DNA from 4 places in the Ruegeria sp. AG7 genome. Region 1 is predicted to be linked to each of the others. Evidence: riboswitches for the same ligand, from Rfam matches in the RefSeq annotation. Region 1 holds a riboswitch; each other region holds the start of a gene.
What was found. A riboswitch is a leader RNA that binds a small molecule or an ion and turns the genes downstream of it on or off. The one in region 1 is predicted to bind cobalamin.
Positions count from the first base shown of each region.

Region 2: it holds a riboswitch for cobalamin, as region 1 does, so the genes downstream of both, ACR0BF_RS16540 (ABC transporter substrate-binding protein) here and ACR0BF_RS02920 (hypothetical protein) in region 1, are expected to answer to the same signal.
Region 3: it holds a riboswitch for cobalamin, as region 1 does, so the genes downstream of both, ACR0BF_RS19300 (DUF4198 domain-containing protein) here and ACR0BF_RS02920 (hypothetical protein) in region 1, are expected to answer to the same signal.
Region 4: it holds a riboswitch for cobalamin, as region 1 does, so the genes downstream of both, ACR0BF_RS12735 (DUF1636 family protein) here and ACR0BF_RS02920 (hypothetical protein) in region 1, are expected to answer to the same signal.

Region 1 is NZ_JBQFYP010000001.1:558,152-565,787, reverse strand. Features, by position in the region: gene ACR0BF_RS02945 (class I SAM-dependent methyltransferase) at 62-910, shown strand; gene recR (recombination mediator RecR) at 970-1,563, opposite strand; gene ACR0BF_RS02935 (YbaB/EbfC family nucleoid-associated protein) at 1,625-1,978, opposite strand; gene ACR0BF_RS02930 (DNA polymerase III subunit gamma/tau) at 2,170-3,933, opposite strand; gene ACR0BF_RS02925 (protein-tyrosine phosphatase family protein) at 4,106-4,618, shown strand; gene ACR0BF_RS02920 (hypothetical protein) at 4,610-5,017, opposite strand; cobalamin riboswitch at 5,109-5,327, opposite strand; gene ACR0BF_RS02915 (alpha/beta hydrolase family protein) at 5,461-6,318, shown strand; gene rsgA (ribosome small subunit-dependent GTPase A) at 6,355-7,383, opposite strand; RNA gene ffs (signal recognition particle sRNA small type) at 7,542-7,636, opposite strand, start outside.
Region 2 is NZ_JBQFYP010000014.1:54,357-61,992, forward strand. Features, by position in the region: gene ACR0BF_RS16520 (GntR family transcriptional regulator) at 1-461, opposite strand, end outside; gene ACR0BF_RS16525 (GlxA family transcriptional regulator) at 628-1,578, shown strand; partial or broken gene ACR0BF_RS16530 (ABC transporter ATP-binding protein) at 2,470-2,980, opposite strand; gene ACR0BF_RS16535 (FecCD family ABC transporter permease) at 2,977-4,026, opposite strand; gene ACR0BF_RS16540 (ABC transporter substrate-binding protein) at 4,023-5,027, opposite strand; cobalamin riboswitch at 5,181-5,372, opposite strand; gene ACR0BF_RS16545 (tetratricopeptide repeat protein) at 6,088-7,636, opposite strand, start outside.
Region 3 is NZ_JBQFYP010000026.1:13,736-21,371, forward strand. Features, by position in the region: gene ACR0BF_RS19280 (energy-coupling factor ABC transporter ATP-binding protein) at 1-110, opposite strand, end outside; gene cbiQ (cobalt ECF transporter T component CbiQ) at 107-886, opposite strand; gene ACR0BF_RS19290 (cobalt ABC transporter permease) at 886-1,449, opposite strand; gene cbiM (cobalt transporter CbiM) at 1,446-2,057, opposite strand; gene ACR0BF_RS19300 (DUF4198 domain-containing protein) at 2,064-2,849, opposite strand; cobalamin riboswitch at 2,982-3,180, opposite strand; gene ACR0BF_RS19305 (ROK family transcriptional regulator) at 3,302-4,492, opposite strand; gene ACR0BF_RS19310 (substrate-binding domain-containing protein) at 4,682-5,701, shown strand; gene ACR0BF_RS19315 (ABC transporter permease) at 5,809-6,882, shown strand; gene ACR0BF_RS19320 (ATP-binding cassette domain-containing protein) at 6,882-7,636, shown strand, end outside.
Region 4 is NZ_JBQFYP010000008.1:122,640-130,275, reverse strand. Features, by position in the region: gene cobN (cobaltochelatase subunit CobN) at 1-1,160, opposite strand, end outside; gene cobW (cobalamin biosynthesis protein CobW) at 1,164-2,219, opposite strand; gene ACR0BF_RS12735 (DUF1636 family protein) at 2,224-2,598, opposite strand; cobalamin riboswitch at 2,693-2,897, opposite strand; gene ACR0BF_RS12730 (NAD(P)-dependent oxidoreductase) at 3,000-3,995, shown strand; tRNA gene ACR0BF_RS12725 (tRNA-Cys) at 4,173-4,246, opposite strand; gene ACR0BF_RS12720 (protein-L-isoaspartate O-methyltransferase family protein) at 4,471-5,124, shown strand; gene ACR0BF_RS12715 (TolC family outer membrane protein) at 5,219-6,637, shown strand; gene ACR0BF_RS12710 (hypothetical protein) at 6,711-7,499, shown strand; gene ACR0BF_RS12705 (cobyric acid synthase) at 7,503-7,636, opposite strand, start outside.

The sequences.
Region 1 (7,636 bases):
TACGACAGTTTTGAGCGGCAACTATGCTACAGTGATTGCGTTCAAGAATGTGAGAAACGCTATGACTGCCAACAAAGCGCAGGCGGATTACTGGAGTTCAGCTCCGGGACTTCAGTGGATCAGGTTCGAAGAAGAACTGGACGCTGTTTTTGAAGCGGTGGACCAAGAACTCATCCGGCGAGCGGGTGATATCCATGATGCGGATGTACTTGATGTTGGTTGCGGAACCGGTGCCACGAGCCGTGCTTTTGCGAAAAAGCTGACCCCAAATGGAACACTGACGGCGTTGGATATTTCCAAACCGCTGTTGGAGCACGCTCAAGAGAAAGCTGGTAAGCTTCCCGTAAAATCAAGGTATTTTTTGATGGACGCGCAACAAGGTGCGATCCCAAGCGCGCCATTCGATCTTGTGATTTCGCGCTTTGGCGTCATGTTCTTTTCCGATCCGAACGCTGCGTTTGCCAATATACGAAAACACATGCGGGCACAGGGGCGTTTGATTGCAGCGGCTTGGGCTCCAATGGCAATAAACCCTTGGTTCGATGCTCCATGCAAAGCGGCAGTTTCACGTTTGGGGCCACCTGATCCTGCTGATCCCAACGCACCGGGACCTCTGGGTTTTCAGGATATCGACTACGTTGTCGATGTGTTGAAAAAAGCAGGGTTCAGAAATGTGAAAGGAGAGGTTTCGGCGATCACACTAAAACATCAAGGACCGCTCAAGAAAGTTTCTGATTTGGCTTCCAACATAGGACCAGCAGCGCGAATTCTAAAAAAGTATTGTGGAACGGATGCGGATGTCGCGGCAATACAAGAAGCCGTTATGGAAAAATTCAGGGTATTCGAGAATCCGGAGGGCGTTGGTATTCCCGCAAAGTTAAACTTTTTTGAAGCAGTTAACCCTGAATAAGCTTACAAATGACAGCCAGGTGACAGACTCGTGCAGCTGGTATATCATCCTTCGTTAGGCTACATTTCCTTGCGCGCCCTGAGCGCCGCCGTAATCGTCCCATCATCCAGATAATCCAACTCTCCGCCGATGGGCACGCCTTGCGCAAGTGAGGTCAGGCGCACCTGACCTTCCAGCTGGTCCGCGATGTAATGGGCGGTGGTCTGACCGTCGACAGTGGCGTTCAGGGCAAGGATCACTTCGGTGATCCCTTCGGCCAGAACCCGATCCCTGAGGCGGGGAATGCGCAGCTCGTCCGGACCGATGCCGTCCAGTGCGGACAGCGTGCCACCCAGCACGTGATAGCGGCCTTTGAAGACCCCTGACCGCTCCATCGCCCAGAGGTCGGCGACGTCCTCGACCACGCAGAGTTCGCCGGTCGCTCGGGCCTCGCTATTGCAGATGTCACAGATATCCGTGGTGCCCACGTTGCCGCAATTCAGGCATTCGCGAGCGGTGATGGCCACTTGCTGCATGGCGTCTGACAGGGGCGTCAGAAGCAGAGCGCGTTTGCGGATCAGATGCAGCACCGCACGGCGGGCCGAGCGCGGGCCAAGCCCCGGCAGTTTGGCCATTAGGTCGATCAGATTGTCGATTTCGCTGTTCGTGCCCATGGCCTGCCCTGCTTTGTACCGGAGAGAGCCTCCGGCGGGAGTATTTGGGAAAAGATGAAGCTCAGAACGGTAGCTTGATGTCCTTCGGCAGGCCCATGCTTTCGGTCAGCTTGCCCATTTCTTCCTGTGAACGTTCGGCGGCTTTGGCCTGAGCGTCCTTGATGGCGGCCAGGATCAGGTCTTCGACCACTTCCTTGTCGTCGCCGTTGAAGATCGACGGATCGATGTCCAGCCCTTTGAGTTCACCCTTGGCTGTGGCCGTTGCCTTGACCAGCCCCGCACCGGATTCGCCGACAACCATCATGTTGTTCAGCTCTTCCTGCATTTCGGTCATCTTGGTTTGCAGGTCTTGTGCGGATTTCATCATCTTGGCCATGTCGCCCAGTCCGCCAAGCCCGCCGAGTCCTTTCAGCATCAGTCGTCTCCTGTGTTTCTGTTTGGTTCTAAATACGGACCGCAGGCAGGCGGCACAAGAGGTCTCCCGCCTGTCCAGATCAGAGCGTCGCCGGCCGATAATTTATGCGCCCGCATTCCCTCCCTCAGTTGCAACGTGGAAGGGCGTGAGTATGTCAGGTTTCCTGAAACTTGGACCCACGGGCCTGGGGGCTAATCCTCTTCGAAGGGGTCCCATTCATCTTCGACTTCGGGAAGGGCCTCGGTCTCAACCTTGGCGGCGCGCTGTTCAGGTGTTTCGATCCGAATGATCTTTGCCTTGGGGAATTGCGTCAGAACGGCCTGAACCAGCGGGTGCTCTTCGGCCTCGGCTTTCAGGGCCAGTTCGGCCCGGTCCCGCACTTCCGCGATGGTCGCCGCATCCCCGTCCGAGACAATGGAGACGGCCCAACGATTGCCAGTCCAGCGTTGCAGGGCAGAGCCCAATCGCGACGCCAGATCCGACGGTGCCTGAGGCGTCGGGGTGAATTCGATCCGGCCGGGCTGGTACGACACAAGGCGCATGCCGCTTTCCACCTCGACAAGCAGTTTCACATCGCGGTTTGTGCGGATCAGTTCCACCACATGCCCGAAGGTTGGATAGCGGGCCAGGGCCGTCTGGGCATCCTGCGCCAGCGCGGCAACCGGTGCGCCACCCGCGCCGCGCGGGGGCGATGTATAGGCAGGCGGCGGGGTCGCGTTGGATTGCGTTGCCACCGGGGCCTGCCGGGACATTGACATGCCCCCGCCCGGCCCGCCGGGGGGCGGAGGCGGGCTGTCTTGCAGCCGTTTGATCAGTTCTTCGGGGCTGGGCAAATCGGCGACATGTGTCAGTCGGATAACGGCCATTTCGGCGGCCATCATCGCGTTGGGCGCCGCAGAGACTTCCTCCAGCGCCTTCAGCAGCATCTGCCACATCCGGGTCAGAACCCGCATCGGCAAAGCCTCGGCCATGTGCTGGCCCCGTGTGCGTTCGTCGGGGGAAACCGTCGGGTCTTCGGCCGCGTCGGGTGTGATCTTTACGACGGACACCCAATGCGTGATTTCGGCCAGATCGCGCAGCACAGCCAGAGGGTCTGCGCCTTCCGCATATTGCCCGCTCAGTTCAGTGAGCGCCCCTGCCGCGTCACCGCGCAGGATCATGTCCATCAGGTCCAGAACACGACCTCGATCCGCCAGACCCAGCATCGCACGGACCTGATCTGCCGTCGTCTCACCGGCCCCGTGCGAGATTGCCTGATCGAGCAATGAGGTCGCGTCGCGGGCCGACCCTTCTGCAGCGCGGGTGATCAGCGCCAGTGCGTCGTCGGCAATCTGCGCGCCCTCGGCCCCGGCGATCTTGCGCAGCAGACCGATCATGTCTTCGGGCTCAATCCGGCGCAGGTCAAAGCGCTGACACCGCGACAGAACCGTGACCGGCACTTTGCGAATCTCGGTGGTCGCGAAGATGAACTTCACATGTGCGGGCGGTTCCTCGAGCGTCTTGAGCAGCGCGTTGAATGCGCTGGTCGAGAGCATGTGAACCTCGTCGATGATGTAGATCTTGTAGCGCGCGCTGGCTGCGCGATAGCGGACACTGTCGATGATCTCGCGGATATCGTTGACGCCGGTACGGCTGGCGGCATCCATTTCCATCACATCGACATGGCGGCCTTCCATGATCGCGATGCAATGCTCGCACTGACCGCAAGGCTCTGTTGTCGGCCCTCCGGTTCCATCCGGTCCGATGCAGTTCATGCCCTTGGCGATGATCCGTGCCGTGGTGGTTTTACCCGTTCCGCGAATGCCGGTCATGACAAAGGCCTGCGCAATCCGGTCGGCCTCAAAAGCGTTTTTCAGGGTGCGCACCATGGCGTCCTGACCCACCAAGTCGGCAAAGGTTTCCGGGCGGTATTTGCGGGCGAGAACCTGATAGGCGGGGCTGGGCGTGTCTGTCATGTCTACTCGCTCGGATTCGGTGCTTCGGCACAGCGTAGTGGCGGCGGCAGTCCGCGTCCACTGTGGGGCGAGATGATTTTTTGTTTCAGAAACGGACTGGTTTCCAACTAAACTGGACCAGCGGATTTAATGACTCATTTTGTAAAGAGTACCTTGGGGGAGGACGCACTTCATGTCGCAGCTGGTCATTTTTGCTCTGCAGGTCGGAGGCGGAACGCTTGCCCTTACTTCAATGCCAGGGCGTGGCGGGGATTACGCCACCGATCTGGATACGATTGCGGCGTGGAAACCGGGCCTTGTGATTTCAATGACGACGGATGTCGAAATGCTTCAGGATGGCGCGCAGCATTTTGGCAGTGACATCCAAAGCCGGGCCAGCCGGTGGGTTCACCTGCCGATCGAAGATTTTGGAGCACCGACGCAAGCGGTTCGGAAGGCCTGGCCAGAGGTCAGCGCCACGGCCCGACACGCACTGTCGGGCGGTGGCCGGGTCCTTGTACACTGCCGTGGGGGGTGCGGCAGGTCCGGGATGATTGTTCTGCGACTGATGGTTGAATGCGGTGAACGCGCCAGCGACGCACTGGACCGCTTGCGGGCCGTGCGCCCCTGCGCTGTCGAAACCGATGCGCAGCTGGCCTGGGCGTCCCGGATCACCCCGGCACAGGTGGAAGTGGGATCAAGCTGAAAGCTGCTGTGGCGCGTAGCCGGTTTTTTGGGGGCGGATCGTTGAAACCTCGATCATGGCGCAAGGCAGGTTCGCGATGGTGCCCGAGGGCAGCGTGCTGAATGTAGGTCCAAAGATCAAATCAGCATAGGCATCCAGATCCCGAGTTGCCGTGTCAGGGTGTGTTCCACAGAAAATGCGAACGCTGTCGGATCGCGCTCTGATCGTTGCCATGCACCCTTCTGCGCAATGTGACAGCGCGCTGCTGCCTTCAAATTCGAAATCCTCGCTGGTGGCCGAAACCGCCTGCGCCATGGCTTCCGAAATCGAGCGGGCCAGTCGCGCCAAAGCCGGGCAGGTTTTCCCTGTCCGCTGGCACACCGTTGCGCTGTATTCGTGTGATTTTGTCTTCCAGATCATCCTGCGCCCTCCGCGCGTGGTGGGCTGGAATATTGGGGCAGGTGGGACAGCATTTCGCCGTCAGGACCTGCCCGGACACCCCGCCCGAGTTTCGGTTTCAGTTCCGATGGCAGGTCTCCTGACTTGCGGGTCATTGCTCTGCCGACCTTCCCAGCCCATAGGCCAGTGGTATTTCGGCATTGCTTACCGCTTACAGTTGCGGGGGCAGTCGCGGACTTGGTTGATGTCTGTGTGACCAGACAAACCGCACCGTGTTCCCTTTTCATCCCGACCTCTTGTAGGGGCCGGAAACCATCACACAACCGCTAGCGTCTGATCGCGTTCCGAGTCAAGCCGATCTTTAGGCCGGACGTTTGGTCATGCTGGATGCGGATTATGTTCCGGCCTAGTGTCGTCGGCATTGAAGGCAGGCAAACCGATTGTTTCAGTGAAAGCCGGGGATCATGTTGGATACGGAACAGACGGTGTTGATCGAAGATTTCAGCTTTCCGTCAGGGTCCGTGACCTTGTCGGCGCGGTTGTACCGGCCTGTGGGTGAGCCGGAAACCGTTGTTGTGCTGAACAGTGCTACAGGTGTGCCGCGTGACTATTATCGCCATTTTGCGCGATGGCTGGCTACCAAGCGGGGGGTGGCTTGCCTGACCTATGACTATCGGGACTACGGGCTTTCGTTGGTCGGCCGCCTGAAAGACGCGCGTGCTACAATGGCGGATTGGGCATTGATCGATATGCCGGCGGCACGGGCCGAGATGCGCAGGCGGTTTCCAAAGGCGCAGCACTGGACCATCGGCCATTCGGTCGGTGCGATGCTGGGGCCGGTGCAGCCGGATATCAACCAGATTGACCGTATGATCTGTGTGTGTTCGGGGCTGGTGACTTTGAATGATCACCCATGGCCCTATCGGGGGCTGGCGGGGCTGTTCTGGTATGGCCATGCACCGCTGATGGTGCGGGCGCTTGGCTATCTGCCTGGCAAAGCAATCGGGTTTGGCTCGGACCTGCCCGCCTCGGTCTACTGGCAATGGCGCAAATGGTGCACAGCTCCTCTTAGCTACGTTCCCGAGATCGGGCAGAATTTGCCTGATGCGCATTGGGGCAGTTCTGGAACAGCTGTGGATCTGTTCACGTTCGAAGACGACCAGATGGTTCCGCCCGAGGCGGTTTGGCGCCTTGCCGATCTGTATGGCCCCGGGGCCAGACGCCACCTTCTGAAGCCTGCCGAATTTGGGCTGCCGGAGATTGGTCACATAGGCGCATTTGCCCGGCGCAATGCAGCGGTCTGGCCGCGCCTGATCGCCTGATCAGACGCGACGCAGGTTTTCCATAACACCTTGCAGCTATGGCCGTTTGCGAAGCTTCTTGTCCTGCATGACACCGCGGACCATCTTGCCGAACGCCTTGTCCCGCGCCCGCGATTGCGCAACGGTTTCCGAGTTTCGCTGATCTTCGCGCCGCAGCTTGCGCCAACGGTCCAGCCGCGCCGGATCAAGAACGCCCTTGCCTATTGCGTTCTGCACGGCACAGCCGGGCTCGGTCTCGTGCTGACAATCCGAAAAGCGGCAGCTTTGGCCAAGCTCTGTGATGTCCGAGAACACGTTGTCGATCCCGTCCTGAGCGTCCAACAAACGCAATGCGCGCATTCCCGGCGTGTCAATCAGCCAGCCACCGTTACCCATCCGGTGCAACGCGCGCACCGTTGTCGTGTGCCTGCCCCGTGCGTCGTCTTCGCGAATTCCAGAGGTGGCGAGGTTTTGATCCGTCATGGCGTTGCTGAGCGTCGTTTTACCCACGCCCGACGACCCGACCAGCGCGCCGGTCTGGCCTTTGGGGCACCATGCCAGAACCTTTTCGATATCTGCCGGGTCCAGCGCATTGATCGCCAGTACCGACAAAAAAGGGTCCAGAGATTGCACTTGTCCCGAGAAACTGCCGGGGTCATCCGACTGGTCAGCTTTCGTCAGGACAACGACAGGATAACATCCGGCCTGATGTGCCAGCGCCAGATAACGTTCCAGCCGGGGCAGGTTGAAATCGGCGTTGCACGAGCTGACGATGAACAACACATCGACATTGGCTGCTATCAGTTGTGTTGCGGCACCTGTACCGGCAGCCCTGCGTTGCAGCAGGCTGCGCCGGTCCAGAATGTGACGCACGCGGTTTTCGGCGTCGGCAAGGACCCAATCCCCAACGGCATATGAACCGGTCGGATTATCCGGTGTCAGCAAAGGGATATCACCATCCGGGCTCAGCCCGATCAGACGGTCCCGATGTACCGATGCGATACGAAAGGGCGTGTCAGAAGGAAAAACCGCATGCTGCGCGGCAAAGTAAGAGGACCATCCCAGGTCCGAAAGCGTATAAGACATTTATCTGCCTGTTTTCAGAAACAGCAATGCCAACGGATGGCATGCGCGCATCCGCAGGTCGTGTGTTCAGGCAGTCCGGTGATTCCGGTGAATCAGAACCAGTCTGCCCGAAGGGTTTTCACTACAATCATAAAGCCCTCCTGTGGCTGTGGTTCACGAAGTGAGAGGTTGGACATCGACCCAAGCGGGGCTCGTTGTGGCTGCTTCCTTCCGGACCTGACCAGGTTGGCGAGGCGCTCGCCCGCGCCAACCT
Region 2 (7,636 bases), on a different contig from region 1:
AGCCGGTTGAATGACGGAAGCAGGTAGACATTGCCGGACATCTCTCCGGTCACGTCATGAAAACGGTTGTTGGCAAGTGCGCGATCCTCGACCGACCCTGAACGAAGGGCAGCTTTGAACGCGTGCTGAGCCGCTTTCAATTCTTCGATTTGCGCGTTAGTCGCGTTCACTGCCGCCAGACGCAGGATGGCCCCGTAGACCATCGGCGCGGCAAGGAAGAAATCGCGCAGTGTGGTGTAGGACATTTCCGAAACACGGGCGCTGCGGTTTTTTCGCAGATCCAGATAGCCTTCGCCTGCCAGTTGACGAAACACCTCACGCAGAGGCGTGCGCGACAGGCCGAATTCATCGGACAAATGCGCCTCATCCAGATCGTCACCTGGACGAAGGCGCAGCGTCAGGATGGACATCTTCAGGTGTTCTCTGAGCGCATTTTTGCGCGACTTGGCTTCGTCTTTCATCCTTTGGCCTCACTATGTCCTCTGGCTGCCGTGTCCGAATCGCGGTGGTCGTATTTTTGTATTTCTAAAAAATACAACTTGTATACAAAAAAATCTCGTGCAGCATGGGTGTCTGCAAAATAGACTCACGCTTGGGCGTCGGCCCAGTTTGGAAATGGTCCTGCTCATGCTTCAGACGCAGCACTTCGCCTTCATCCTTGTCGAGGAGTTTTCGCACCTCGCCTTTTCCTGTGCGGTCGAACCGCTGAGGATCGCCAACCTAGTGAGTGGCGATGAGCTGTATCGCTGGTCTTTTGTATCCGAACAGGGCGAGCAGGCCGTGTCTTCCAATGGATCCGTCACTCTTGTGCATTCCGGACTTGAGGAACTGCCCAAGTGCGATCAACTCTTTGTTTTGTCGGGCATTCACATGCGTGACCACGTGACTCGTTCCCTTCTGGCTGCACTGCGGCGCGAACGCGCGCGCGGAACGCGGATCGGGGCATTGTGTTCCGGGGCGTGGTTGCTGGCCGAGGCCGGGTTCCTCAATGGTATGCAGGCGGCGATCCATTGGGAGTACCACGACGCATTCATGGAGGCGTTTCCGGATGTCAATCTGGTGCGCAGCGTCTTTGTCGCCGACGAAAAACACATTACCGCATCAGGTGGAACCGCGACCGCAGACCTGATGCTGCATCTGATCGAACGCGACCATGGCGAAGAACTGGCCACTGATGTTGCGGATCAGATGGTCTATAACACTGTGCGTAATGCGACCGCCAAGCAGCGCGTTTCGCTGCAATCGCGCAATGGAATGCGCAATGCCCATCTGGCGAAGGCGATAGACATTATGCAGGACAGTCTCGAAACCCCTGTCTCACCATCCTTCATTGCCGATGTTTTGGGTATTTCCACCCGTCAACTGGAACGGTTGTTCGGCAAATACCTTAATACTTCCCCCAAAAGGTACTTTATGGAGATGCGGCTGGAACGGGCCCGGAAACTGCTTTTGCAAACCGAGGCGTCGGTTACCGAAGTCGCCGTGGCCTGTGGCTTCGAAAATCCGGGGCATTTCTCTCGGGTATACCGATCCAGTTTTGGCATCACACCCCACGCGCAGCGCAACAAGATCAACTGATGAAAGATGAGTTGCTGGTTCGCGCTTACCGGCGGGGGTGCCGCGATCTGTTGGCCTCGAACTGGCCCGATCTGGCACCCCCTGATCCTGCCGGGATACCCCCTCGTTAAAAACTGGACTAGTCAACAGACCGGCAGGATTACCCACCAATAAATCTCGATATAGGCATAAGTATATCAAGAACTTGTCATCCAGAGATTTGTTGTGCCCTGTTTCGTTAATCTACCGTTAATTTAAGGCTCAAGTTGAGGCTTTGATTGTGGGTAATCTGCAATATCGACGTGCGGTCGCCGCAATCTGTTCAAGCTGATGGCGTTTCGAGATTTGGGTCAGGTCCCAGTGGTTTCCGAAAGGAATCTGTTTCACGGTTCAAATCAAGTAGTGAACATACCACAAGGGTTTGGTCGACCAACGCTCGGACGACGCGCCTGCCGATCATCTTGGAAGGCAAGAAAACGAACAAATCCTATTTCTGTTAGAATCTAGACAGCATTCGACGAGCAATTTTGCAGTTTGTGAGGAAACCCAGATCAAGCTTGCTCGCCGTTGGAATACGCCTTCGAGGCCGCAGATTGTACGTATCTGGCATGGCGCGCTGACGACGCTGATATCCTGTGCGACCAGAAGCGATCGGGATCCGTCAGTCCAGATGATAGGACAGAAACCGTTCTGTCCTGCCGGCACTATACCCCCACTGTGCTTTGACACCGAAAACTTCTGAAACGGTTTGCAAAGACAAGGCTTGTTTGGGCGGGCCAAGAGAAACCAGCTGTCCTTTTGATAAAACAGCCACGCGATCACAGGCCATTGCCTGATTCAGATCGTGCAGTGCCATCACCGTTGTCACTTTTAGAATTCGAACACAGTCCAGGATCGACAGTTGGTGATGTATGTCCAGATGGTTGGTCGGTTCGTCCAAAAGCAAAAGGCCCGGTTGCTGCGCCAAAGCCCGCGCGATGTGCAGCCGCTGGCGCTCTCCTCCAGACAATGTTGCCCATTCTCTGTGTGCCATATCGGCCATTTCCACAGTTTGCAGGGCTTTGTCGACTTGCCTGGTATCTTCGGCGCGCCAGGGCCGTAACGCCGACAGCCAGGGCGTGCGGCCCAGCTCGACCACGGACCGTGCAGTTACGCGTTCGGCTGTATCAGCCTGTTGTTCAACAATGGCAATCCGTTGGGCAATCTGTCTGCGCGACAAATGCGAAACGGGATGGCCCGCTATGACGACTTTTCCCGAAACCGGACGTGCCAAACCCGCCAACAGGCGCATCAGAGTTGATTTGCCCGAACCGTTGGGTCCGACCAAAGCCAGTGTTTCTCCGGGCTCCACAACAAACGATACGTCTGACAGCAAAGTCTTGCCGCGAACCGAAAATGTCAGGTTTTGCGCCTCGATCTTCATTGGGCGTTCCTCTGGCCGCGCACCAGAATTACGGCAAAGGCAGGCGCACCGATCAGGGCGGTAACCACCCCAATCGGCAGAACCTGACCCGGGATGATGATGCGCGACACGATATCGGCGCCGATCAGGAAGACCGCTCCGATCAAGGCGGCCGTTGGGATAAGCCTGCGATGCCCCGGTCCTACAAGGAACCGGGCAGCATGAGGGATGACCAGCCCGACAAAGCCGATGGACCCGACGATCGAAACCATGACCGCTGTTGTCAGCGCGGTGGCGAAGATCAGGGTTGCCTGCACCCGCCGCACCGGTATGCCCAGCGAGGCCGCTGAATCAGTGCCGAAAATAAATGCGTCCAAAGCTCTGGCGTGAAAGCGGCAAATAAGCCAGCCGGCAAGGGCCACCGGAATGGCCAGATATACATCCGGCCAGCGCACGCCGCTGAGGTTTCCCATCAGCCAGAACATGATCCCGCGCGCCTGATCGGCATTGGCGGATTTGGCGATGATGAAGGCCGTTAGCGCATTGAACAACTGAGACCCGGCAATTCCCGCCAAAACGATTTGCGCCGTCGCAGCCCGCCCGCCGCCTGCGCCGGAGGCTCGGGCCAGCAACGCGACAAAACCAAAAGCCAAAAGCGCGCCATTGAACGCGCCAAAAGACAGCGACAAAGCTCCCCCGCCCAAACCAGCGATGGTTACAGCCACGGCACCTGTCGAGGCCCCGGCAGAAATGCCCAAAATATAAGGGTCAGCCAACGGGTTTCGCAGCAATGCCTGCAACACGACCCCTGCGACAGCCAGACCGGCACCGCAGGACGCAGCGACCAGAGCGCGAGGAATCCGGTAGCTCCAGATAATACCCTGATCAATTGGGTCGACGGGCAGGTCCGCTCCGGCCAGCTTGTTGACCAGAACGGAGAGAACCAAATCGGGCGACAACGAGGTTTCCCCGATCATCGCGCCCGCAAGGACCGCCGCAATCAACAATGGCACAGTTAGGCACGCGGCCTTGAAACCCTGCCGAAAGATTGCGGCGACCTCGTTCACAGGTTGTTTCCGATGGTATCCAGCTTCTCGGCCAGATCCTCCAGCGCCGGGATCGCGCGGATGGTGGCGTCCATGGCCTGCGCATCCATAACGACAATCCTGTCATTCTTGACCGCATCCATCTGGCTGGTCACCGGATCAGCGCGCAGGAACTCCAGCTTTTTCAGGTAGTCGTCCGCAGCAAAGCGACGGCGGTCCATCTTGGCAATCACGATCACTGTCGGGTTGGCCTTGGCAATGGTCTCCCAGCCAACTGTTGGCCATTCTTCATCCGTCTCGATGACGTTGCGGATGCCCAATGTGCTCATCATGTATCCCGGTGCGCCCTTCTGCCCGGCCACAAACGGATCGCTTTCCATTTCAGGAGATGAAAACCAGAATACGGCTGACACGTCGTCCAGTTTCACGGCTTGCGCCTTGGCGACGGCTGCGGCTTCGCGGGCCTTGTACTTGGCAACCAGGTCCGTGCCGCGTTCGGACACATCAAAGGCTGCCGCCAGTTCTTCGATACCCTGATACAGCGTATCGGTCGAGAACGCTTGCAGGCGGGTGCCATCGCCGCCGACCGTATTGTCTTTGCCGACGCAATCCGCAGGCATCACGTAAGTTGGAATACCCAGTTCGTGAAATTGCTCACGCGTGGCGACGATGCCCTCGGGTCCGACATGCCATTCATATTGCGCTGCGACCAGTCCCGGCCGCTTGGCAACAACGCTTTCAAAGCTGGGATCATTGTCTGCCAGACGCTCTACCTTGGCATTCACCTCGGCATATTCAGGCAGCACCTCGTTGAACCAGACCGAAGTTCCAAGAACCTGCTCGCCCAGACCCAGCGCATAAAGCACCTCGGTCGCGGCTTGGCCGACCGTGACTGACGACGTCACTGGCGCGTCAAACGTGACCGAGTGACCGCAGTTTTCGATGGTTAAGGGAAAGTTTCCTTCGGCGGCAGCGCTGGTAGCCAGCAAGGAAAGGCCAATCAGGCCAGTGCGTAGAAACATGACAATCGATCTCCATGTGTCAATGACCAGAGAACGGGTGAATGGGCATTTACCGAAGCAACAGACGCTTTTCTGCCTGCTGTGAGCGCAGAGTGGTACATAGCCCGCCCGGCGCGTTTCTTCGGCAACCTCCCCGGACAACCCCGCCCGGTGTGTTTCGGTTTCATACCGGCAGGTCTCCTGACTGACGGGTCTTTGTCTGTCCTGTCTTCCCAGACCGAAATGGCCCAGTGACGGAATGGACAGCGCTCGCCGCCTACAGTTGCGGGGGCAGTTCCGGTTGGCACCAAAAGGCACCTCGGATTCCCTCTTAGCCACATCGGGACCGGTAAAACGCGGGTACCTTAACACTTACTCTGCGGCAAGAAAAAACTCGGGGGTCTTTCCCATTTTCTCCCAAGGGCATGAACCTGCGCGTCTCAACATGGTGCTGACGTCAGACAAGCCGCTGAGAAGGCGCTACAATCCGCCCCGAGGACGTCGGTGTGTGATATATAGGAAAATCATGGCTGGGGTGGTAGGAATCCTTGCCGACCGATGAAACCTATGGGCTTTTCAGCGAAGCCCGAGAAACTGGGGCGGTTTCGGGGGCATTTTGCTGAGCTAAGCGACGGGCGGAATGGAGCGTCAGCGGGTCAGCACGGGCATTCGCTAAGCTCTGCGCCGGGCATTTTGACCGCTAGAACGACCGCTCACTGGCGCTTTGGGGATAGCTTACGAGACCGCCAACCTGGACCGCTGACGACTAGCCCGGGTGCTGACGGGGTTCGCTGGTGCTGGCGGTTCGGGGGCTTTGGTGGGGTGAGCGGAAGTTCAAGCCTAGTGCAGCGAATGGCTGCTGAGAGCCCAAAGTGCCAAATGCTGCGGAACGCATGAACTAGTAAGGTGGGCGGACACCGGCTATTCTCTGCGACCGCGAGAAACCCGAGTCGAAACGGCGAAAGCTGCCGTTCAGTCCGGGCTTCAAGATCATTTTCTGAACCGGACCTTCGCTGCGCCGGTTTCGAGCGTCTCACATGCGGACGAAGCAGTCATTGAGACAACAAACCGGCCAGCCAAGTTATTCGGGCACACCAGCTCGACGCAAGCCTTCAATCAGGTGCTCTAGATCATCTTTGTTTTTGTAGGGAAGCCTTTCAGAAATCTTCGACAGCGACTCGTCTGGCCGCAGCCTCAGATACTCTTCGGCATGCACTCGAGCAGCATCCAGGTTATCCAGCTTTGCATAGGCTGCCGCCAGTATCTGGTGCAAACCATCATGGTCCGGATATCGTGCCAGTCCCTGTTCAAGTGCTGCGATAGCGTCATCGTAACTCTGGGTGAGATAGAGCGCCGTCCCCAACACTTCGTAGTAGAAACCCATGGCGAATACCGGATTATACTGTAAGGCAAGCCGCGCCTCTTTGACCGCGTCTTCTGAGGCACCGGACGCAAGCAGGTAGTACCCGAGCGCGAAATGTGCATCAGCATTGCTGGGCTCCAACTCTACCGCTTTTTGTCCCTCTACCACGGACAACGAGTTTCGCCTCGTCCAACAATAGACGTCGCCAAGAACCATATGGGCTTTGGCTAACCCGGTATCCAACTTAACGGCTTGCTTGGCATGCTTCAGAGCAAGCTCAAGTGTCGCTTCAGGATCTGGGCTCCACCGAAATGCATCATGCACCAAAGCCCAGGCGAGCCCCGCGTATGCCGGAGCGTATGCTGCGTCGAGCTCGATTGCACGCTCGTAGAGTTCGCGCGCTCTTGCATTGTCAGCCTTGGTCGTAAGCGCATGAAACGCGTTGCCTTGCAGGACATAATCGTACGCCTGAAGGCTTTTGACTTCTTTTCGAAATGCCCGTTCTTGTTCCGCTCGAGTAAGCGTCACCGCCAACGTCGAGACAATGCTCTCGGTGATACGGTCCTGAAAGTCGAAGATTTCCGCCAGTTCTCCATCGAACCGGTCGGCCCACAGCTGGTTGGAGTTCTCCGTATCGATCAGCGTCGCGTTGACGCGAACTCGGCCGCCGCCCCGGCGCAAACTTCCCTCGAGTACGTACCGGACCCCAAGCTCTCGGGCTGCTTCCCCAGCGGAGTGAGGCCGTTTCTTGTAATCTCGGGTCGCGTTGCGAGCGATGACGACAAGCCCCGAAATCTTGGATAGATCGGTGGCGATGTCGTCAGCGACGCCCTCGGAAAAATATTCGTCCTCCCGGTCGTTCGACATGTTTTCGAATGGAAGGATCGCGATAGACGGTTTTTCCTGCTTTGCCTGAACCGGCCCTTTTGCAGGCCAACGGAAGACCCTGATCGGTTGCTCAATCCCCTTTATATCGTGCTCACCCGCGTCGACGAAACCGTCTGCCACCCGTTTCCCGACACTGTCATGAACAAGTGAGGAGATGCATATTCCATCGGGCTCAGCCAACGCTTCCAAGCGGGCGGCAATGTTCACGCCGTCACCGAAGATGTCATCACCATCGCCGATGATGTCACCCAAATTGATACCAATGCGCAATCTGATCCTACTTTTGGCTTCGACAATCCGACGCTGTATCTTCAGTGCCGCATCGACGGCATCGACCACACTGGAAAACTCGACAAGCGCTCCGTCACCCATCATCTTT
Region 3 (7,636 bases), on a different contig from region 1:
CCCGTCAGCGACAGGCGTTGACCAGCGGACAGGCTGAGGCTGGCACCGTCAAGAACGGGTGGCTGACCGGCGTAGGCAAAGCGGATTTCTTCAAGCGCAATCAGTGTCATGCCAAATCCAGTATGATCAGACCCGCGCAAAGAGCACCAAGACCTGCAGCAAAAACGATGTCCCTTCGGGTCAGGGTAAAGTCCTGAAGCAACAGCATACGGCCTGAAAAACCCCGGCATTTCATCGCATCAAGAATGCGTTCGGATCTTTCGATCGCGCGCACCAGCATCATGCCCACGAGATAGCCAAAGCTGCGATAGGTGTGCCAGTTTGTTGCCGGGCGAAAGCCGCGCACTTTCATGGCCGCGTGCAGGCGCAGGTATTCTTCCCGCAGAACCTCGATATATCGGATGGTGAACATCAAAAGGTGAACCAGCTTTTCGGGGCAGCGCAGGCGGTGCAGGGCGTGGCCAAGCGTGACCGGCTCCATCGTGCCGACCAGCACCATAAGGGACAGGATGACCGCGTTGGCCGTCAAGGCGATCTCGACCGCTTTCCAGAAGCCCTGCCAGCTTGCGGGGAACCCCCAGAGCGTAAACATCGGGTCGCCGGGCATGGAGAATGGCAACAACACCAGCATGAACAGGATGAACCCGTCCATCATGGCCATGCGTTTTAATGTCATCCGCCAGGGCAGACGCGACGCGGCAAGAAGCGAAAGGGACACCGCCAAAGCCGCGCACAGCGCTGTCAGCGAGGACACCGCCACTGTCACCACCGCGAAGACAACCGCCATAACGATCCGCATCCTAGGATCAAGCGGGTTGATCGCGCCGCGCCGCTGCGTGCCCGCTTTGACCAGCGTGCTTTCCTGTTGTCCCAGAACATGCGCCATCAGGCCGCCAGCTTGCGGCGTGCCGCAAAGTAAAAGCCCAGACCAAACAGACCGACGATATATCCGATCCCACCCAGAACAGTTTGCAGATCATTTTGTTCGCGGTAAGCCGCGATCTCGCGTCGTAGCGGGCGCAGCTCATCACGAACAGCCCTGGCAATGACCTGTTGTTGTTCATCGCTGAGCACCGCCGCTGTCTGGGCAGGTGCGTTTGTTGGCGGGGTATCAGGTTCCGCTTCAACGCCCATGATCCGGGCGACATCCGCAGCGGGCATGGTGACCTCGGCCACATGTCCGGCACCAAGGTTTGCAAAGAATGTATGGGCCACCGGCGCGTTTGGCGTGTAGATAAAGAACCCATCTGCATCTGTTACGATACGGCCCAGCTCGGCTCCGTCCGGGCCGTTGACGATGACCTCGGTATCGCTTGCCATGTCGCCGTTGGAAAAGCCGATTTCGCCTTCGATGGCGTCACCGGATTTAAACACTCCGGCTATGACCTTATGCGCTAAGGCAGGTAGGGGTGCGCAGCACAGCGCCAGAACGATTGCCAGATACCTCATGCGACCGCTCGTTTGACAAACAGCTCGGGCTTGACCTTGCGCGCCAGCAAAACCGCGAACCCGGTCAGGATCGCCTCAATCGCCATGACAGGAATATGTGCAAAGAAAACAAGCTTGGCCGCAGGCAGGAAGGCATCCCCGGACAAGGCCAGTGAAAACGCAACCATGCCGGTTGTGGCGGCAGTGGCAAAGGCACCGCCGACCCCGCCCCATATCGCACCTTGCAGCGGTGAGCCGTGGGCGATCAGGCGGCTAAAGATCAGTCCGGCCAGAACCGCGGGCAACGCGATGTTCAGGGTGTTGATCCCCAATACCGTCAACCCGCCAAAGCCAAAGAAGACGGCTTGCAGCAAAAGCCCGACGAACAGGGCCGGGAATGCGGCCCACCCCAGCAAAAGCCCGGCCATACCGTTGAGGATCAGGTGCACCGACGACGGACCAATAGGAACATGGATCAGCGATGCCACGAAAAAGCTGGCTGACACCACCCCCGCAGTGGGGATGCGATCAAGATCCAGCGACCTGAGGCCCATGGCAATTCCACCCGCCGCAGCGACGGCACCGCCGATCACAACCGGGTTGGACAAGGCTCCGTCAACGATATGCATCTACGGTTACTCCAAATCCCAGGCGCGGATCCAGATGACCGCGTCCTGGCTGAGTTCTTTGCCATTGTGTTCGGTCACGGGACCGGCGCCGAGCGCTGCAAAACCCCAATATCCGGCTTTTGGAACGCCGAATGTGAAATACCCGTTATCATCCGAAGTTGCGACCAATGCACCACCCGGCAACGGCGAGACGGTCGGGGCCGAAGCAGCCGTGCTTTCCATGTCCGGTTCTGCGGCCATGTACTCGATCTCGATCTCGGCACCCGCAACCGGTTGGCCTTCTGCCATAACTCGACCCGTAAAGGTCGAACCCGCGATGATGTTGGTCGGTTTGTTGAGCGGGATGATCTCAACCGGCAAGCCCACCGGGTTCATCCAGTCGGTCGGCAATTCGTTGCGGTTCAGGAATGCCTTGGCGATCTGCTGGATATAGATATCCTCAGACCCCTCGTAATAGGGCTGGGGAACTGTCACCAGCACATAGTCGCCCGACCGTTTGACCGGAACATAACCCTTGAATGCCGCGCCTTCGTTTTCCCCACCGGTGAAACGCACGGGTTCCAGAGTGTCCAGCAGGTCGGTTTTCTGACCGTTGTGGATCACGTAGAATTCCTGCGGCTTGTCCAGATCCATGACATGCCCGTTCGAGAACGGATGCCAGAAGATCAGCTTGACCGGAACATTCCCCGGTGCGTCGATCATGGTGTCAGAGGTGTATTCCAGCAGGAAATGCGCATTTGCCATCGCTGGAAGCGCCATCGCCACAGCGGCCGCAGAAAGCAGCTTGGTCATCAATAGTCGTCCTTGTCCCATCGTACCAACCCCGGTACGAGATGCGTTTTGACTGCGGGGACGTCCAAGCCGAGCTGCTTTTTCAAGCATCCTGCTCCGACGCACATCCCGTCGCCGATTAGGAGTGCCCTTGTCAAAGGCACATGTCCGGCAGGTATCCTGACTTGCGGGTCAAAGCGTTGGGCTGGCCTTCCCGGATTAACTCCAGTGGCACTTCAGCCCTGCTCGCCGCTTACAGTTGCGGGTGCAGTTGCGGAATTGGGCCAAAGCCCGCACCGCATTCCCTATTGATTCCAGAGCACGCCCCGGAACCGGACATGCCGAGCGGCTTGCCAGACTTCTTCGGCATCCGTCAACGATCAATTGCGCTGGCTGTCAAAAAGTTCAGCGGGCAATGCCCTTTTTCCGGTTGATCCGCTTTGGATACAGGTCGGGGTTTTTCGGGGATGAACCTACCCCTCGAGCAGGTATCTTTCCGACAATGGCAAACTGGCCGCCCCCAATGACCGGGCATCCGGGCCCGCCGCCCCTGCCAGCACCAAGGGCCGTTCAAGCCCGGTCAGGTTCATATGGGATAGTTTGAGCTCAACCCTTTCCACCAGCCGCGCCTTGATATCAGCAGGCATCCAGCCATCAATCTTGACACATTCGAAATCGATCAGGCTGCAAGAAGAGACGATGGCATGGGCGATTCCGTGCGCCGCCTGGTTCAGCCAATTCTCAAGGTGGGTTTCCGGTACGTCCCAATGCCGTGTCGTTTCCCAGATTGAGCCGGCTGTTTCGGCATTCCCACCAACTGCGCGCTCCAGCACATAAAGACTGGCGACATCTATCAATGGTTTCACTCCGCCTGCGTCGTCCGGCACAGGCAATGGACCAAGCGCACCGGCATTTCCCCGCCCTGAAAAGATGGAGCCGTTCAGAACCACCCCGCCCCCGATGAAGAAGCCGACATAGAAATACAGGAAATCTCGTGGGCCTTCTGCAGGGCCAAACACCAGCTCGGCACCGCAGGCCGCGGTTGCGTCGTTCTGCAAAAATACCGGCACGTCATAGCTTGCGGCTAGCGCGCCTTTCAGGTCCGCGTCACGCCACGGATCCATTTTTTCCTGAGGAACCTGCAATGTTTGTGCCCAGTCCCAAAGGTAGAACGGCATGGCAATCCCAAGGCCCGCGATTCTGCTGCGCGCCTCGGGCGACATTGACGCCATCACTTTGTCGAGGCTTTCTGTGGAAAAGCTCAATGTCGCCTCGGGCGTCGGAAAATCATAGGTCCGCCGTTCGCGGTGCCTGACGTTGCCAAGAAAATCCGTCAGCACCAGTTCGGTACTACGCCGCCCGACTTTGAGCCCAAAGAAATACGCGCCGTCCGGGTTCAGGCGCATGGGAACCGATGGCTGCCCAACTTTTCCCCGGATCGGTTCGCCCCGCAACAGCAACCCATCGTTCTCCAACTGGCGCATGATGACCGAGACCGTCTGCGCCGACAGGCCGGTCATGCGCGCGATTTCAGATTTTGCGAGGGCCTGATGGCGCCGGACCAGTGACAGGACAAGCCGTTCATTTCGGGCCCGCATTCCACTTTGGTTGGTGCCGCGCATGTCTGGCTCGCGTACGCCAGTAGTATTGCCCTGAGAGTTCATTGCAGACACGGCCATCCCCTTCATGACGACAATGTAAAAACCCTTCCTTTCTGTCAATAATAAATAAGAGTGATTTATTTATTGACTCGAAATTCGAATCTTGTGATGGTTTTCACGTTCGATCGGGCCGGTTTTCGCCCGATCAAACGTATGCCCGGACGGGCATTGGGAAAACTGGGAGGACTACCGATGAAACTTGCGAAACTTGCAGGCGCAACGGCGCTGGCGGTTACGGCCATGGCAAGCAGTGCAATGGCCGAAGGTGAAACCGTTTGCCTGATCACCAAGACGGATACCAACCCTTTCTTTGTTAAAATGAGAGAGGGTGCCACGGCTAAAGCCGAAGAGCTTGGCATGAAGCTGAAAGCCTTTGCCGGCAAAGTCGACGGAGACCACGAAACTCAGGTTCAGGCCATTGAAACCTGCATTCTGGATGGCGCAAAGGGTATCCTGCTGACCGCGTCGGATACGTCGTCTATCGTTCCAGCGGTGCAGCAGGCCCGCGATGCCGGGCTGCTGGTGATTGCGCTGGACACCCCACTTGAGCCTATCGACTCGGCCGACGCGACCTTTGCCACGGACAATTTCCTTGCGGGGCTTCTGATCGGACAATGGGCAAAAGCCACGCTGGGAGATGCGGCAAATGACGCCAAAATCGCCACGTTGGACCTTGCGGTCAGCCAGCCCACTGTGGATGTGCTTCGCAATCAGGGGTTCCTGCAGGGGTTCGGTGTTGATCTGGCCGATCCGAACGTGATTGGCGATGAAAACGACCCGCGTCTTGTTGGTAGCGATGTCACCGCTGGCAACGAAGAAGGCGGTCGTCGCGCCATGGAGAACCTGCTGGCCAAAGACCCGACGATCAACGTGGTGCACACCATCAACGAACCGGCGGCAGCGGGCGCTTATGAAGCGCTTAAGGCTATCGGGCGCGAAAATGACGTGTTGATCGTTTCCGTCGATGGCGGCTGCCCTGGCGTGCAGAACGTGGCGGACGGCGTCATCGGTGCAACATCACAGCAATACCCGCTGCTGATGGCATCGCTGGGCGTTGAGGCCGTCAAAAAATGGGCGGACGAAGGCGTGAAGCCCGAGAACACACCCGGTAAGGACTTTTTTGACACCGGCGTGGCGCTTGTGACGGATAAGGCCGCCGACGGCGTCGAGTCCATCTCGGTTCAGGAAGGCATGGACCTCTGCTGGGGTTAAGCTGAATGTTTGGAAGGCCGCTGCGCGGCCTTCCACTTATCAAAACCACCCACACGCCTGAAACCTTGCTAAAGTCGTCATAAACCTGACGCTTTGGGGGAAGTTCTATGTCCGATTCTTCACGACAAGCTGACGATTTCGAAACCGCCGCAAAAGGCAGCCCGGAGCAAGTCGCCGAGTTTGACGATCACCAACGCGGATTTGTCGGGACGGTTCAGCATTTTCTGCATGTGAACCCGTCGCTGGTCCCGCTGATTGTCCTTGTCGCTGCCATCGTCATCTTTGGTGTCTTATTAGGCCCCAAGTTCTTTTCGCCCTTTGCGCTGACATTGATCCTTCAGCAGGTTCAGATCGTCGGGATTGTGGCCGCGGCACAAAGCCTTGTGATCCTGACCGCAGGCATCGACCTGAGTGTTGGGGCCATCATGGTGATGTCGTCGGTTGTGATGGGGCAGTTTACCTTCCGCTATGGAATGCCGCCTTCGGTTGCGATTGTGTGCGGCCTTGCTGTTGGCTCGGCAATCGGGGCCTTGAACGGGTTTCTGGTCAGTCGCATCAAGCTGCCGCCTTTCATCGTCACCCTTGGCATGTGGCAGATCGTTCTTGCGGCGAATTTTCTTTATTCACAAAACGAAACGATCCGGTCGCAGGAGATCGAGGAACACGCCGCCATCCTGCAACTGTTTGGTGCCAAGTTTAACGTGGGCGGGGCGGTGTTTACCGTCGGGGTGGTCTTCATGCTGGCGCTGATCCTCGTCCTTGCATACGCGCTGCGGCACACGGCCTGGGGCAGGCATGTCTATGCCGTCGGGGATGACCCCGAAGCGGCAGAGCTGTCCGGTGTCAACGTACACCGCACGCTGATATCCGTGTACATGCTGTCCGGCCTGATCTGCGCCTTTGCGGGCTGGGCCCTGATTGGTAGGATCGGGTCGGTTTCGCCAACCTCGGGGCAGCTGGCCAACATTGAAAGCATCACGGCGGTCGTGATCGGGGGGATATCTCTGTTTGGCGGTCGCGGGTCTATTCTGGGGTCCCTGTTCGGTGCCCTGATCGTGGGCGTCTTTACGCTTGGGCTGCGGTTGTTGGGCGCGGATGCACAATGGACGTTCCTGCTGATTGGCATCCTTATCATCGCAGCGGTCGCGGTCGACCAGTGGATCAGAAAGGTGGCAGCCTGATGGAACCCATTCTCAAAGGACGGAACCTTGTGAAACGCTATGGCAAGGTGACTGCGCTGGATCACTGCGACTTCGATCTGATGCCGGGTGAGATTCTGGCGGTGATCGGCGACAATGGCGCGGGCAAGTCGACGCTGATCAAGGCTGTGTCGGGCGCGGTGGCGCCGGACGAAGGCGAGGTCTGGCTGGAAGGTCAAAAGGTGAATTTCCATTCCCCGATCGACGCGCGTGAAGCCGGTATTGAAACCGTGTACCAGACGCTTGCCATGTCCCCTGCCCTGTCGATTGCGGACAATATGTTCATGGGGCGGGAAATTCGGCGCAAAGGACCGCTCGGGTCGTGGCTTCGCATGCTTGACCGTCCGGCGATGGAAAAATTCGCCCGCGAAAAGCTGAGCGAACTGGGTCTGATGACGATCCAGAACATCAATCAGGCGGTCGAAACCCTGTCGGGTGGACAACGTCAGGGGGTCGCCGTGGCACGCGCGGCGGCGTTCGGGTCCAAGGTCATTATTCTGGACGAACCGACAGCAGCACTGGGCGTCAAAGAAAGCCGCAGGGTCCTTGAACTGATCCAGGATGTGAAATCGCGTGGCATCCCAATCATCCTGATCAGCCACAACATGCCCCATGTTTTCGAAGTCGCAGACCGAATTCACGTGCACCGGCTGGGAAAACGCCTGTGTGTGATTGACCCCAAAGACTATTCGATGTCCGACGCCGTGGCGTTTATGACCGGGGCTAAGGAAGCACC
Region 4 (7,636 bases), on a different contig from region 1:
GGATATGTGGACAGTACCAACGCGGGGATCTGGTCCGCCTTGGGTTTGTTATTCAGGGCGAGCCAGCCCGATACCCGGTCGATGATTGCCTCGATCCGGTCCGGCTCGGCCCGATGCGCAAAACGCGAGTATTCCAGATGCGGATCGCGCTTGCCCGGCTCTTTAAATGAGGCAACGCCTGCCGATATTCGCCCGTCCACTTCGGGCAATACCACATGCATGGCGAGGTCGGCGGGTGACAGGCCGCGTTCGGCCTCGGCCCAAGCCTTGCGTCGCGAGGTGGCGAGGGCGACCTGAAACACCGGCACATCCGCTGCGTCCAAAGGCGACGTGCCAGACGCGCCCTTACCTGAGAATGAAGTGGCGTTGATGATGGCCGATGGTCTCAGGGCAACGACCTGTTCCCTGAGCCAGTCGGCAGCGGCCGGGGCCTTGAGCGACGGGGCGAACAAACCCACCGCCTGGAGCCCGCGGGCGCGCAGGCTGCGGATCAGGGCCGCGACCGGAGCTGTGTCTGCTGATGTCAGATAAGCACGGTAGAAGGTTACGAGAATGCGTTTCGCATCGTTCTCGAACGCGGAATCCACCGGGATGACACCCTGTTCCGGGCACCACGCACCGCATTCGGGCAGGGTTTTCGCGCCCATCACCGGGCCGGCATAAAGCCCTGCTGCTAACGCCATCTGGGCCAATGCGGCCTGCGCGGCGACTTCTCCGCCGGTATCACACAGATGTGCCAGCCGCCGCAGGGTCGAGAGGGGCAGGGTCGAATACTCATCCAACCGAGTGTCTTCTCGCCCATCCGCCGGTAGAACGGCCAGCGCGATGCCTTTGGCCTGCGCCAGTGCCAGAACCTGTTGCAGCCCGTAAGACCAATAGGGCACGCCGCCGATCAGACGGATCAGGATGCCCTTTGCGCCTTCAAGTGTCTGTTCAACATAGGTGTCGACGGACAGGGGGTGTTTCAATGCAGCAAGATTGGCCAGCCGCATCGTGGGCATCCGCCCCTCAGGTCCGCCGCCGCGATGCCAGCCCTCCGCGAAAGCGCCCAGGTCACTGTCGGAAAAGGACAGTACAACCAGATCGGCCGGGCTTTGGCCCAGATCGGTTGGGGTCTCGGTTTCCTCGAGCCCGTGGCTTTCGCGAAAGACGACGTGCATGACTTACTCGGCAACCTCGGTCACACCCACTAGGATATCACGGATCTCAGCCTCTTTGATGTCGTCATGTTCGGCAATGACGACCAGGCGCGAGCGGCGCACCTCACCGGGTTCCCACGGGCGGTCGTATTGGTGACGAACCCGTGCGCCGACAGCCTGAACCAGCAGGCGCATCGGTTTGCCTGTGACGGCGGCATAGCCTTTGACGCGCAGGATATTAAGCTCAGTTGCCAGACGTTCAATCCTGGCAACCAGTTCCGCCGGGTCGGTCTGTTCCGGCAACTCGACGATGATGCTTTCGAAATCGTCATGCTCATGATCGTGATGGCCATCGTGATGTGACGGGCGCGCGTCCATGTCATCTTCGGCGGCAGCCTCAAGGCCAAGCACGACGCGTACGTCGACGACACCCTCGGCAACCTCGACGACAGGAAGCGGGCGCGGCGCCTCAGCGGCGATGATCTGTTTAGCTTTCGCGACACCTTCGGGACCTGCCAGATCGGGCTTGGTCAGCAGGATGATATCCGCGCACGAGATCTGATCCTCGAACACCTCGGACAAGGGTGTTTCGTGGTCGATCGAGTCATCAGCCAGCCGTTGGGCATCCACCGCTTCAACGTTCGGAGCAAAGCGACCGGCGGCCACGGCCTCGGCATCGGCCAGCGCAATAACGCCATCAACGGTAATTTTCGAACGGATATCAGGCCACTCAAACGCTTTCAGCAGCGGTTTGGGCAGTGCAAGGCCGGATGTTTCGATCAAAATGTGATCCGGGCGCGGTTCCAGCGCCATCAGCGCCTCGATGGTCGGGATGAAATCGTCGGCCACGGTGCAGCAGATGCAGCCGTTTGCCAGTTCCATGATGTTTTCCGCAGGGCATTCCGGAATCGCGCAGGACTTCAGGATGTCGCCATCAACACCCACATCGCCAAACTCGTTAACAACAATCGCAAGGCGCTTGCCCTGCGGGTTCTGCATCAGATGGCGCACCAGCGTGGTTTTGCCCGAGCCCAGAAAGCCGGTGATCACAGTGACGGGGAGTTTTTCAAGGTTCGACATGATCTCAGGCTCCAATCGGGGGAATGCGCGAGGCGCAGTTTTTGCGGAAATGTTCAGGACGGTCGCGCCATTTCACCAGACCATCGCCTGTGGCCAGATACTTAGTCGCGCCATCGATGATGACATCGACGTGATCGATTTCGTTCAGATTCTCGTAAACAAAGGTCCAGCGATCCGGCCCGCCCCGAAGAACGATGGAACAGCCCTGATCACAGTTCGAAAGGCATTCGACCTGTTTCAGAGTGATACCATCCGGCAGGACAGCCTGTTCCAGGGCCTTGTGCAACAATGTGCCGGGACGCTCAGCGTCATCCTCGACGGGCAGACCCCGGCGGCAAGTCGTGCAGACCAGTAGCTCTACCGGTTCGTTCTCGGTCATGTCTCTCATCCCCCCAAATCCTCTTCGCGGGGGACGGGGTTTCATGCGGGCACCACGTCTGCACATGGACCCGACACCGGAACACCCCGCCCGGTTTCAACTTCGGGTGTTGGCAGGTCTCCCGGCTTGCGGATGCCAGAGCGGTCGCTCTGTCGGATGTCCCGCCTTCCCGGCACAGGCCAGTGGCATTGGGCATCCTCTCCGGTCACGGTCGCGGGGGCGGCTGCGTTTGGCGGATGAACCGTTGACGCATTCCCTTTTCATCGGCTGTCGCCGACACCAACGACAGGGACATGCGGCACCGCTGACCCGCTTGTCAAGCGGTTCGCGCGCAACAAATAAGCCAAGGAGAAAAAAGCGACCTGTAGGCGTCGTTCGGCGGCATGAAGAATGTGTTCGGTATGTGGTCGCATGACGGGAAAACGACGAACTTGGAGATGCGTCATATGAAAGTGGGATTTATCGGTCTGGGTAACGTAGGCGGCAAGCTTTCGGGATCCCTTTTGCGCAACGGCATTGATCTGACTGTGCATGACCTGAACGCGGATCTGGTGGCCGAGTTTGTCGCCAAAGGTGCAAAGGCGGCTGAGGGGCCCGCCCAGTTGATGCGCGATTGCGATGCGGTGATCACCTGTCTGCCGTCTCCGGCAGCATCGGACGCAGTCATGCAGGAGATGTTGCCCGAAGTGGGCCCCGGTAAGATCTGGATGGAGATGTCGACCACCGACGAGGCCGAAGTCAAACGCCTGGGTGCCGAAGTCATATCGCGCGGCGGTGCGGCCGTCGATTGCCCGGTTTCTGGCGGGTGCCACCGTGCCGCGACAGGCAATATCTCGATCTTTGCGGGCTGTGACCGGGAAACGTTTGAACGAATTCTGCCGTTCCTGACGACAATGGGTCGTCGGGTTTTGCACACCGGCGAACTGGGCTCGGCCTCGGTGCTGAAAGTGATGACCAATTATCTTGCCACCGCCAACCTGATCACCTGCGCCGAAGCACTGGTTACGGCAAAGGCTGCGGGGATGGATCTGAACACGACCTATGAGGCGATCAAAATCTCGTCCGGCACGTCCTTCGTGCACGAAACCGAAAGTCAGGTCATCTTGAACGGGTCGCGCGATATTTCCTTCACCATGGATCTGGTGAAGAAGGATATCGGTCTGTTTCAGGAGGTCGCCGACCGCGCCGGGGTGCCGCTGGAAATAAACCCGGTGATGATCAACATCTTTAACGATGGTATCGCACGCTATGGCGAACGCGAGCTTTCACCAAATATTATCAAGCGGCTGGAAGAGGCAACCGGCCTGGATATCACCGCCCCGGGCTTCCCTGCCGAAATGACGGATGATGAGCCGGAGGAGCCGGGATACGAGGTTGTGCCACAAGGGCGCGCCTGAACGTAAAGCACATACCAGACAAAATCTCGCCCCTTGAACGAGCAGGGGTAGGCAGGTGTTCCGAAAAACACGCCATATCTGGCCCGCAATTCGACAGAATCGCGGGCCTTGAACGTCTTGAAATACCGAGCGTCGCACGCGTGTACTGCGGGGTTAAGTCAGCGATTTGGATGTTGTTGGAGGCGAGTACCGGAATCGAACCGGTGTACACGGATTTGCAATCCGCTGCGTCACCACTCCGCCAACTCGCCTTTTCAAGTAAAATCAAATACTTGCTGTGGTGTAACTGGGTTTTTAACAGCTTTCCTCGGGGGCGTCCAGTGGATTGCGTGCGAATTTGCCGGCAAGACTGAAATTTGCCGAAGTCCATGCCCAAGAAGGTGATCACGATTCAGGTTGCGGCAACAGGGGCGTTGCTGGAAGGTTCAGGATATGGCACAAGCCCGACATCTTTGGGAATGAGACGAGATATCCAATGACTGACTTCGCAGCCCGGCGCCGCACAATGGTTGATACACAGATCCGCCCCTCTGACGTCACCAAGTTCCCGATCATTGAGGCTATGCTGAGTGTTCCGCGGGAAAGCTTCGTACCCGATTCTCAACGCGAGGCGGCCTATGTGGACGGCCTGATTGATCTGGGTGGAGGGCGCAGCATGCTGGAGCCGCGGACCCTGGCTAAAATGCTGGACGTGCTGAACATATCCAAGGACGAGATGGTCCTCGATATCGCTCCGGCAATGGGATATTCCACGGCTGTCACCGCACGGATGGCTGAGTTGGTTGTGGGTGTTGAATGCGACGAAACCCTTGCAGCCGAGGCGCAAAACCTCTTGGCCGAAGCTGACGTGCACAACGCCATCATCCACGTCGGCGCGTTGGAACAGGGTGTGGCGGAACACGGCCCCTATGATGCGATCATGGTGCAGGGCGGTGTCGAGCAGGTGCCCGATGCCCTGTTGGATCAGCTCAAGGACCACGGTCGGATCGTGTGTCTGTTTGTCAACGGCAACCTGGGTACCGTGCGGATCGGTCGAAAAACCGGTGGTCGCGTCAGTTGGCGTGATGTGTTCAATGCCCATGCGCCGGTTCTGGAAGGTTTTTCGGCAGAGTGTGCATTTTCGCTATAGTCCGCCGATAGATTTTTCTATCGCCTTGATTAGTTGAAAAGAAGGCCGCAAACTGCCTGTAGGGCAGTGTAATTTCGTTTGAGAGGATTTTGGTATGCGTGGTTCGGCGACAGGTAAGCTGGTCAGGGCGTTTGCTGTGACCGCAGGACTTGCCATGAGCGTGATGCCAGGGCGTGCAGCGTGGGCAGACAACATAACGGATGCGTTCATCGGCGCGTATAACACCAGTGGTTTGCTTGAGCAGAACCGGGCGTTGCTGCGCGCGGCGGATGAAGATGTGGCCATTGCGCTTTCTGCGTTGCGGCCAATCATCAACTGGACCGTGCAGGTCAGCCAGGATTACACCCGTTCGCGGGTCAATAACGTCGTGACGACAAACGAGCCGTCGCGGTTCTTTTCGGGCCTGACGCTGAGCCAGCTTTTGTATGATGGCGGCGCGTCGGTGCTGGGCAAGCAGTCGGCGCAGGAAACGGTGCTATCGACCCGGCAAACCCTGATCGATATCGAACAACAGGTTCTTATCCGCGCAGCAAATGCCTATCTGGGCGTCCTGTTGCAGGAAGAGACCGTGGCGATCCGCCAGAACAACGTGGATGTGTCGGCAGAGGAACTTAGGGCGTCGAATGACCGCTTCGAAGTGGGCGAAGTAACCCGGACGGACGTCGCATTGTCCGAAGCGCAGCTGGCAAGCTCTCAGGCGGATCTGGCTGTGGCACGCGGTGAATTGAGCATTGCCCAGGCCGAATACGTGAACGCGGTCGGAAAGGCACCGGGGCGAACGGCTGGCCAGCCGAGCCTGCCCAATCTGCCGCGTTCCGAAGCTGAAGCTGTGAACCTGGCGCAACGCAACCACCCGGCCATTCTGTCGGCACAGCATCAGGTCAGGGCGTTCGATCTGGTCGTGCAGCAACAGCGGGCCAACCTTGGGCCGAATGTCAGCCTGAATGCCGACGCTGGCGTGTCCGAGCGCTATGACAATAGTGACTATGTGAACGACGCGACCGTGTCGCTGAACTTCAATCAACCCATCTACGCAGGTGGCCGGTTGGCGGCAAATGTGCGCCGCGCAATGGCCAGCCGGGATGCCTCGCGTGCGAATCTGCTGAACGTTCAAAAGAACATCACGCAGGGTGTGACCGACCGGTATGCGGCGTTTCAGGCGGCCAGCGCCAGTTTGAGGGCGTCAACCGAGCGCGTTAACGCCTCGCAGGTGGCATTTGATGGCATCCGGGAAGAGGCGACTCTGGGCGCGCGAACAACTCTGGATGTATTGAATGCACAGCAGGATTTGCTGGATGCACAGCTGGCGGAAGTTGCTTCGCGCACCGAACGGTCGCGGGCTGCCTATCAGTTGTTGCAGGCGCAGGGCCTTCTGACAGCCGAGCGTCTTGGGCTGGCGGTGCAAATCTATGATCCGACTTTGTATTACAACCTGGTCAAGAATGCACCTGCACAGGTCAGCAAGCAAAGCAAGGATCTGGATCGTGTTCTCAAAGCGTTGCGCCGGGACTGATCGCCAATACTATTTGTTGTGAGGCACGGATTGTTTGGCTACACTTGATCCAAGGATAGAGCGGTAGAGAACAATGTCTGATAATGTCGTGAAAGCAGGGATCGAAGACGTTCTGTCTTCGGTCAAACGTCTGGTCAGTGAAGACAGTCGTGATAAATCCGTCTCGGATCAAACGACTAAGGCACGCAAGCCGGGGCGGCTGGTGCTTACCGATGCTTTGCGGATCAGCACACCAGATCAGTTGGGAGTGATTCCCGCTAAAGTTGTATCCAAAGCCGAAGTTACAGATGCCGCCAAGCCGATGTTGCTGCGAACCTGTGACATCGTTCAGACGGGTCAACCCGCGAACGCCGACGAGGACAAGCCAGAAGCAGCCGAGACGAAACACGCCCCGTCGGATGATGCTGCAATCAGCCTGAGTGCAAAGATCGAAGCGTTGGAAGCGGCCATTGCACAAACAGAAGACCAGTGGGAACCGGACGGTGACAGCCAGGATGCATATTCGGGCACACCGTCACATGCGCTGCCATGGGATGTCGAAGAAGAATTTGCCGCTGCGATGTCGATTGATGCTGCTGGAGGCGATGAACCAGAGGCGGCTCAGCAGGACGAAGGTGCACCTTATCAGGCGGAATTCATCCGGTCGTCTCGGGCTGTTGTGTCTGATGCTGATGCCGAAGAACCTGATTCCGACGAAAACGTCAGGACGATCGACATGGACGAGGACGCTCTGCGCACCCTGATCGCAGAGGTTGTCCGCACCGAACTGCAAGGAACGATGGGCGAGCGAATTACAAGAAATGTGCGCAAGATGGTCAGACGAGAGATCGCCCGCGCTCTTGCGGCTCAGGATCTGGAGTAACGGTCAGCTGCGGTGCGGGGGCTGCGCGAGGCTGAGCAGCAGGTCAAGGTCCATGTGGCGCTCCAGATGATCGGCCAGATCGTCCAGCGCCTGCTCGACGCCATCTTCATAGGACAGGTCCGAGGTCACGCCTAACG